2 regions of the Alishewanella maricola genome follow, and region 1 is predicted to be linked to the other one. Evidence: predicted binding sites of a transcription regulator. Region 1 holds the regulator's gene; the other holds the start of a gene.
The links. The regulator NrdR, encoded in region 1, represses ribonucleotide reductase genes. The targets are predictions, from matches to a motif close to AAACACNANATNTNGTGTTT.
Positions count from the first base shown of each region.

Region 2: a site for NrdR is predicted at 1,813-1,832, ahead of nrdA (class 1a ribonucleoside-diphosphate reductase subunit alpha). Genes of this name have one in related genera too.

Region 1 covers NZ_JAEINI020000001.1:569,810-574,777, reverse strand. Annotated here, with positions in the region: gene ribBA (bifunctional 3,4-dihydroxy-2-butanone-4-phosphate synthase/GTP cyclohydrolase II) at 1-118, opposite strand, end outside; gene JAO78_RS02825 (riboflavin synthase) at 131-781, opposite strand; gene ribD (bifunctional diaminohydroxyphosphoribosylaminopyrimidine deaminase/5-amino-6-(5-phosphoribosylamino)uracil reductase RibD) at 783-1,940, opposite strand; gene nrdR (transcriptional regulator NrdR) at 1,943-2,395, opposite strand; gene glyA (serine hydroxymethyltransferase) at 2,489-3,742, opposite strand; gene dinB (DNA polymerase IV) at 3,979-4,968, shown strand, end outside.
Region 2 covers NZ_JAEINI020000008.1:13,454-18,421, reverse strand. Annotated here, with positions in the region: gene nrdA (class 1a ribonucleoside-diphosphate reductase subunit alpha) at 1-1,728, opposite strand, end outside; gene ubiG (bifunctional 2-polyprenyl-6-hydroxyphenol methylase/3-demethylubiquinol 3-O-methyltransferase UbiG) at 2,073-2,783, opposite strand; gene gyrA (DNA gyrase subunit A) at 2,972-4,968, shown strand, end outside.

The DNA.
Region 1 (4,968 bases):
CATACTCGGCGGCCATCACCAAATCGCCTTCATTCTCGCGATCTTCATCATCCATCAAAATAACCATTTTACCTTGGCGGATATCTTCAATAATTTCTGCAGGTGTATTCAGTTGCATAGCTAACCTTCTTTATAAAAACCCGCGTTGCGCTAACAACGCCAGATCAACACCTGTTGTAGGGGCAGGTGTTTTAGTATGGAGTAAGCGTTCTAAATAACGCGCGATCAGATCCACCTCTATATGGACCAAGCTGCCTTTTTGCAACTGCAGCAATGTCGTTTGCGCAGCCGTATGCGGCACTATCGTTAAACGAAAGGCTGTGGCACTTAATTCATTTACGGTTAGGCTGACGCCATCAATGGTTACCGAACCTTTATGTGCTAAATAAGGGGCTAACGCCGCAGGCATAGCAAACCACAGTTGCCAGGCGCGCGCGGTTTTTTCAATACGCAGCAGCTCGGTTACGCCATCAACGTGACCACTGACCAGATGACCACCTAATCGACTGGTGGCTAATAAGGCTTTTTCTAAATTCACTCTCTGTCCCACCTGATACTGACTAAAGCGGGTTAAGGCGAGTGTTTCAGCGGATACATCAGCGACAAAACCTTGGGCTAGCAATTGGGTAACGGTAAGACAGACCCCATTGCTGGCAATACTGTCCCCTAACTGCACATCGCTAAAATCTAACTGCTCACTGTGGATCTGCACTTCTAAATCGCCGCCTTTAACGGTTAAGCGGCTAATGTGACCTGTGGCAGCAATAATACCGGTAAACATATCAGCTCTCTTTTGTTGGGTTGGCAACAGTTGCTGTAGTAGGCTTCGCCCGAATTCGAATATCGTTGCCGAGTTGGTGTACATCCAGCAGCGTTAAATGCGGTACTTCGGTTAATTGTTGGAAATCGCCCAATTTCGCTAAAGGTTGAGCGCAGTCACCCAACAGGAGTGGCGCTTGATACAAGATGACTTCATCGACTAGCCCATGTTGCAATAACGCCCCAGCAAGCGTGCTTCCCGCTTCAGTCCACACGCTATTAATATGCTGCTGATGTAACGCTTTAAGCAAGGCCGATAAATCGAATTGATCTGACGCTAACACGGCTAAAGGCAATTGAGTCACCCTAACTTTAGAGGTGCTAAGTTGCTTTGCGGCTTGTGCTGCGTCATAGCAAAGTAACACCGCGCCACCTTGACTAAATAAGGCTTCAGTACCGGTTAAGCGCTGTTGCCGATCCAAGATCACGCGCAGTGGCTGGCGTAAGCCGCCATCGGCTAAAGTAGTAATGGTATTGCTCGCGGTTTGTCGCACCGTTAAACGGGCATTGTCGGCTAAAACGGTGCTAGCAGTAGAAAGAATCGCGCTGCTCTGAGCTCGAAACTGCTGCACATCATCACGGGCAACATCCCCGGTTAACCATTGACTTACGCCATTCGCCAGTGCTGTGCGCCCATCTAAACTGGCGGCCATTTTGAGCCAGACATAAGGTCGTTGACGTTCCATCCGACTGAGAAAACCCGGATTAAGCGCCCGAGCGGCGTTCGTAAGCAAACCATGCTGCACGCTGATCCCTGCGCTTTCGAGGATAGCGACGCCTTTGCCTGCCACCAGTGGATTCGGATCTAACATGGCAATCACCACCCGACTGACCCCAGCTTTGACTAACGCTTCGGCGCAAGGCGGGGTGCGTCCATAATGCGCACAAGGCTCTAACGTGACATAACAAGTCGCGCCTGCTGCCGCAGAGCCGGCTTGTTGTAAAGCATACACTTCGGCATGGCCCTGCCCCGCTTGTCGATGATAGCCTTGCCCTATAACCTGAGCGTTTTTCACCAACACCGCACCCACATTAGGATTAGGATCGGTGGTGAAACGCCCAGCCGCAGCTAAGCTTAACGCCAGCGTCATATACTGATGATCGGCTTCTGAAAAGGACACCGTTACTTCTCTCCCAATCGGGCAATTTCCTCGCCAAACTCACGAATATCTTTGAATGAGCGATACACGGAAGCAAAGCGCACATAAGCCACTTTATCGACTTTAACTAACTCATCCATAATTAAATTACCCAGCAAATGACTACCGACTTCACGTTCGCCCGTTGCACGTAATTGCGATTTAATTTTATGGATCAGCTGTTCGATTTCTTCGGTAGATACCGGGCGTTTTTCTAACGAACGCAATAAGCCATTGCGTAATTTATCTTCGTTAAAAGGCTCACGCGAACCATCACGCTTAATAATGCGCGGCATCACCAGTTCGGCAGCTTCAAAGGTCGTAAAACGTTCATGGCAAGCCAAACATTCACGACGCCGGCGCACTTGATGACCGTCGGCGACTAAACGAGAATCAATGACTTTGGTGTCATCCGCGTTACAAAAGGGACAAAACATGCTGAGCTCTCTATATCACCCTATCGGGACTTTTTGAGATGGCCGGATAAAATAATGGCCGCAATTGCGGCCATCATAACATGTTATTTTAGTTTACGCATAAACTGGGAAACGGCTACATACCTCAGAAACACGGGCTCTGACGGATGCAATAACCGCTTCATCACCACGGCTGTCTAAGACTTCACAAATCAATGTTGCCACTAAACGTGCTTCAGCTTCTTTAAAGCCACGACGGGTAATAGCCGGAGTACCAATTCGTAAGCCACTGGTCACAAAAGGTGAACGTGGGTCGTTAGGCACTGAGTTTTTATTAACGGTAATGTGCGCTAAACCTAACCATGCATCCGCTTCTTTACCGGTAATATCTTTGTCGATGAGATCCATCAAGAACAAGTGGTTTTCCGTACCGCCTGATACCACTTTATAACCGCGAGAGATCATCTCAGCACACATGGCTTTGGCATTTAGTAACACTTGTTGCTGATACACTTTAAATTCAGGCTGTAAGGCTTCTTTAAAGGCTACCGCTTTTGCCGCAATAACGTGCATTAAAGGGCCGCCTTGGCCGCCAGGGAACACCGCTGAGTTTAACTTTTTCTCAATGGCTTCGTTTTTACGCGCCAAAATTAAACCACCACGTGGACCGGCTAAGGTTTTATGCGTTGTCGTTGTCACGACATCAGCAATAGGTACGGGGTTTGGATATAAACCCGCCGCCACTAAACCGGCTACGTGCGCCATATCAACCAGTAAGTATGCACCGACTTTATCCGCGATATCACGGAAACGCTGCCAATCAACAATACCAGAATAAGCAGAGAAACCAGCAATAATCAGCTTAGGTTTGTGTTCTAGCGCTAAGGCTTCGGCTTGATCATAATCAATTACGCCGGTTTCGGGATGCAGGCCATATTGCACAGCATGATAAAGTTTACCGGATGAGCTGACACTCGCACCGTGCGTTAAGTGACCGCCATGCGCTAAGCTCATACCTAAAATGGTATCGCCAGCGTTTAATAACGCTAAAAATACTGCTGAGTTAGCTTGTGAGCCAGAGTGTGGCTGTACGTTAGCGTAGTCAGCACCAAACAATTCTTTAGCACGAGCAATGGCTAAATCTTCGGCTAAATCAACATATTCACAACCACCGTAGTAACGCTTATGCGGATAACCTTCGGCATATTTATTCGTTAACTGTGAACCTTGCGCCTGCAATACCCGAGGGCTGGCATAGTTTTCTGAAGCGATAAGCTCGATATGGGCTTCTTGACGTTCAGTTTCTTGTACCATGGATTGCCATAATTCCGGATCGAAATCTGCAATATTCATTTCACGCTTTAACATGCTTTCTCCTGCGCGCGGCTACCACGCTGATCGATTGACAACAGTCTAAAAATTGTTGGTTATTCTACTCTTATTTTTTAATTCTTGCACTGAAAAAACAGACATCCAGACAGCTAAATGAAATGAAGTCTAAAAAAATCTTACTGGCTGTGCAGAAATACTGCCACTTGCTTTACAACGTGTTACAAGGGGCGTAAATTACTGGTTATTCATACAGCGCTATTTGCAGCAGGATTATGTCGCATCGAAAAATTATCCATTTAGACATGGATTGCTTCTTTGCCGCGGTTGAAATGCGCGACAATCCTGCCCTGCGGCATATTCCGTTAGCTATTGGCGGTAGTCGATCTGAACGCGGCGTGATTGCCACCTGCAATTATCCGGCTCGGGCTTTTGGTGTGCGCTCCGCCATGCCGACACATGAAGCCTTAAAGCGTTGCCCGCATCTAACCTTAATGCGCGGGAGCATGGATAAATACAAAGCCGTTAGCCAACAGATCCAAAGCATATTTCGCCGTTATACCGAGCACGTCGAACCACTTTCTTTAGATGAAGCCTATTTAGATGTCACCGATTGTAAGCAATTTAAAGCTAGCGCCACGCTGATTGCTGCGGATATTCGCCGCACGGTGTTAGCAGAAACCGGTTTAACCGTTTCTGCTGGGGTAGCGCCCAATAAATTTCTCGCCAAAATCGCCAGTGATGAACAAAAACCCGATGGTTTATTTGTGATCCCGCCTGAGGCTATCAACGATTTTGTTCTGCAACTCGCCCTGCGCAAAATCCCCGGCGTTGGGGTAAAAACCGCAGAGAAACTTGCCAAGCTCGGATTTCATTTTTGCCGTGATATTTGTCAGCCAGGTGAAGAGATCAGTACAGAGCGACTTGCCTTGTTATCTCGGCATTTTGGCAGCTTCGCCGCTACGTTAATTAAACGCAGCCAAGGTATTGATGAACGCCCGGTCCGGCAAGATCGTGAACGTAAATCGATCGGTGTAGAACAGACATTGCCGAACGACATCGCGGACTTAGAGCAAGCCGAACAAGAAATGCTACAGTTATTACCCACCTTAGAGCAGCGTTTAGCACAAAGCGGTAAAGCGGCATTACTACAAAAAATTGGTGTGAAATTAAAATTCAGTGATTTTCGGCAAACGACAGTAGAAACCCAATGTCATCGTTTAGATCCGCGCTTATTGGCACAACTATTAGCGCAGGCTTGGCAA
Region 2 (4,968 bases), on a different contig from region 1:
ACCTTGCGCATAAGTGGTCTCGTTAAACTTAGGACAAGGACCACGCTCTTGCGCTAGTTTCATTGACGCTTTTAATAGGTAAAATTGAATCGCTTCAAAGGTGCGGTGCGTTAAACCGTTAGCGGAACCGTCAGAGTATTTCACGCCATTTTTTGCCAGATAATAGGCGTAGTTGATCACACCGACACCCAGAGTACGGCGGGCAATCGATGCTGAGTAAGCCGCTGGGATAGGGTAGTCTTGATAATCTAACAAACTATCTAATGAACGTACGGCTAAGTCAGCTAACTCTTCTAATTCAGATAAATCAGTAATGGCCCCTAAGTTAAACGCAGATAAGGTGCACAGGGCAATTTCCCCATTAGGATCGTTCACATGCTCAAGCGGCTTGGTAGGTAAAGCAATTTCTAAACAGAGATTACTTTGACGCACTGGCGCAAGCTTAGGATTAAACGGGCTGTGAGTATTACAGTGATCGACGTTCTGTAAGTAGATACGCCCGGTACTAGCACGTTCTTGCATGAACAAGGTAAACAGTTCAATGGCTTTAATCCGTTTTTTGCGAATTTTGCTATCGGCTTCGTATTTCACGTATAAAGCATCAAACTGTTCTTGATCTTCAAAGAAAGCGTCATACAAGCCTGGTACATCCGATGGGCTAAACAGGGTGATGTAGTCGTCTTTGATTAAACGGGTATACATTAATCGGTTGAACTGTACACCGTAATCTAAATGACGCACGCGGTTTTCTTCAACACCACGGTTGTTTTTCAGAACAAGCAATGATTCTACCTCTAAATGCCAAAGCGGGTAGAATAAGGTTGCCGCGCCACCACGCACCCCCCCTTGTGAACAGCTTTTAACTGCGGTTTGAAAATGCTTATAAAACGGGATACAGCCAGTATGAAAGGCTTCACCATTACGAATAGCACTGCCTAAGGCGCGAATACGTCCGGCGTTGATACCGATACCCGCGCGCTGACTCACGTATTTGACGATAGCGCTTGAAGTCGCATTAATCGAGTCTAAGCTATCGCCACATTCAATTAACACGCAAGAGCTAAATTGACGGGTTGGGGTTCGCACACCAGACATAATGGGTGTGGGCAAGGAAATTTTGAATAATGAGGTGGCGTCATAGAAACGGCGAATAAAATCTAGGCGTTGGCTTTTCGGATAATTCGCAAACAAGCAGGCCGCGACTAAAATATATAAAAACTGCGCGCTTTCATAAATTTCACCGGTAACCCGGTTTTGCACCAGATATTTACCTTCTAATTGCTTCACCGCAGCATAACTGAAGTTCAAATCACGACCGTGATCAATAAAGCTATTCAGTTGATCTAATTCTGCTTCGCTGTAATCGGCCAGGATATGCGCATCATAACGTTTAGCTTCCACCATCTTAACCACATGCTTATAAAGGTGTGGTGGCTCAAATTGACCGTAAGCTTTTTTACGCAGATGAAATACGGCTAAACGCGCCGCCATATATTGATAATCAGGGGTGTCTTTCGAAATTAAGTCAGCCGCTGCTTTAATAATGGTTTCATGAATGTCTGAAGATTTAATGCCATCATAAAACTGGATATGCGATTTCAATTCTACCTGTGATACCGACACGTTAGCTAAACCTTCGGCTGCCCAAGTGATCACTCGGTGGATTTTATCTAAATCGAGGGGTTCACGGCGGCCATCGCGCTTGGTCACAAAAAGAGTTTGAGTCATTGCTGAAGTATTCCGTTTCTTTTTAATCATAAAGGGATGCGTGTGCAAAACACGGCGATAAAATAACCCCGTGTTGCTGCTGTATTACACAACATATGGGTGTATTTCTAAATTCGATCACAAGATAGAGTGGATTAATGATTTTTGCAAGAGAGGAAATGCGGCAAAATTTCGGAATATTTAATCTAGTAAGTAGCTGCTAACCTGACAGTCAGTGTGCCGGGTATCACGCATTTTAGGCAAGTGTTTTATGCTAAAAATGCGTAAAAAAATCATTTGTTCTAATAAGCAGCGTTTTAAGTTTATCTGGTTATTAAGCCGCCTAGTTTAGGCGGCTAGCTGTCTTATGCGGGTTTGCGTGCCACCACAAAATAATTAACGTCTAACCCAGGGCCAATTTTAAAGCTGTTATAAACCGGATTAAAGTGTAAACCGGTCGCATCCACGACCTCTAAGCCGGCCGCTTCGATAAAGCGCATCAGTGTAGAGGGGCGAATAAATTTATCAAACTGATGCGTCCCTTTAGGCACGATCCGTAATAAATGCTCTGCACCTAAAATAGCCATTAAATAGGCTTTTGGCGTTTTATTAATCGTCGAAAAAATCAAAGTGGCGCCAGGTGCAGCTAAATCGGCACAGGCTTGAACCACTGAAGCGGGCTCAGGCACATGCTCTAACATTTCCATGCAAGTGACTAAATCAAACTTAGCGGGGTGCATTGCGGCAAACGCTTCGGCCGTGCTTTGTTGATAATCAATCGTCAGAGCGCTGTCTAAAGCATGCAAACGCGCCACATTTAAACTTTCGCTGGCCATATCAATTGCGGTTACGTTAGCACCGGCCCGTGCCATGCTTTCCGCTAAAATACCGCCGCCACAGCCCACATCAAGTGTTGTCGTTTCAAAAATGCCACCGACTTGATCGCAAATAAAGCCTAAACGCGTCGGGTTTAACAGATGTAAAGGCTTAAATTCACCTTCTGGATCCCACCAGCGGGCAGCGATATCATTGAATTTCGCGATCTCTGCGGGATCGACATTAGTATGCGTTGTCATAATGCTAACCTTGTTGTTTTTTGTCATTATAAGGCATTGATCTGTTATGGCAAAGACAGCAATCTTTATACAAGGCATAAACAGGCATGGCAAGGCGCTGATTCTGTGGTAGAATCCCGCGTTGTCTCGCGCTGTAGAAGATCAAAAAAAGCGAGTTATCTATTTGATTTAAGGGAAAATAACGTTTTATGACAGATCTGGCCAAAGAAATAGTCCCGATTAATATCGAAGAAGAATTAAAAAATTCTTACCTCGATTACGCGATGAGCGTCATTGTAGGCCGCGCCTTACCCGATGTGCGGGACGGTTTGAAGCCAGTACACCGTCGTGTGTTATTCGCAATGAAGGAATTGGGTAACGATTGGAACAAAGCCTATAAAAAATCGGCGCGTGTTGTCGGCGATGTTATCGGTAAATATCACCCACACGGTGATAGTGCGGTATACGACACGATCGTCCGGATGGCTCAGCCATTCTCGTTACGTTATATGTTAGTAGATGGCCAAGGTAACTTTGGTTCCATCGACGGCGATTCTGCAGCGGCGATGCGTTACACCGAAGTTCGCATGGCGCGCATTGCGCACGAATTGCTGGCTGACCTTGATAAAGAAACCGTAGACTTCGTGCCAAACTATGACGGCACCGAAATGATCCCTGCGGTTATGCCAACCAAAGTGCCTAATCTATTGATCAACGGCTCTTCGGGTATTGCTGTGGGTATGGCAACCAATATCCCGCCACACAACTTAACCGAAGTGATCGATGGCTGTTTAGCATTAATTGCGAACCCAAATATTGAATTGCATGAATTAATGCAATATATCCCCGGTCCTGATTTCCCAACGTCTGCGATCATCAATGGCCGTAAGGGTATTGAAGAAGCTTACCGTACGGGTCGTGGAAAGGTGTATATCCGCGCGAAAACCTTTATCGAAACCGATGAAAAAACCGGTCGTGAAGCGATTATCGTGCACGAAATTCCTTACCAAGTGAACAAAGCCCGCTTAATCGAAAAAATTGCGGAATTAGTTAAAGAAAAACGTATTGAAGGCATATCGGCTTTACGTGACGAATCAGACAAAGACGGTATGCGTATCGTTATTGAATTGAAACGTGGCGAATCAAGCGACGTCATGTTAAACCAGCTGTATGCCAATACCCAAATGCAAACCGTGTTTGGTATCAATATGGTGGCCTTGGCCAACAATCAGCCGAAGTTACTGGGGCTGATCCCGATGCTGGAATACTTTATCCTGCATCGCCGTGAAGTGGTTACCCGTCGTACTGTTTATGACTTACGTAAAGCGCGTGATCGTGCCCATATCTTAGAAGGTTTAGCCATTGCACTGGCTAACATCGATGAAATTATTGAACTGATTAAAACCTCTGCCAGCCCAGCCGAAGCGAAAGCCGGTTTAGTTGAGCGCGGTTGGAAACTCGGTGGCGTAACGGCGATGTTAGAGCGCGCTGGTGAAGATGCCGCACGACCAGAGTGGTTAGAAGCACATTTTGGTATTCGTGATGGTTTTTACTTCTTAACTGAACAGCAAGCTCAAGCCATTCTTGATTTACGCTTACAAAAGCTGACCGGCCTGGAACATGAAAAGATCTTAGCTGAATATAAAGATCTGTTAGAACTGATTGCCGAGTTATTACATATCTTGGCCAGCCCTGAACGTTTAATGGAAGTAATTTGCGAAGAATTAGAAGCCATTAAAGCGCAGTATGGCGATGCTCGACGCACTGAGATCCAGGATAATATGCTGGATATCAATATCGAAGATTTGATCACCGAAGAAGATGTTGTGGTGACCTTATCGCACCTTGGCTATGCCAAGTACCAACCGTTAAGCGATTATGAAGCGCAGCGTCGTGGTGGTCGTGGTAAAGCGGCAACAACGGTTAAAGACGAAGATTTTGTTGATAAGCTGTTGGTCGCCAGCACCCATGATACGATTTTATGTTTCTCGAATCGTGGCCGGATGTATTGGATGAAAGTCTATCAATTACCGCTGGCCAGCCGTACCGCGCGTGGTAAACCGATTATCAACTTATTACCGCTGGAAGAAGGCGAGCGTATTAACGCCATTCTACCGGTACGTGAGTACGAAGAAGGCAAATATGTGTTTATGGCCACGGCCAACGGTACCGTGAAGAAAACGGCCTTAACGGATTATTCGCGTCC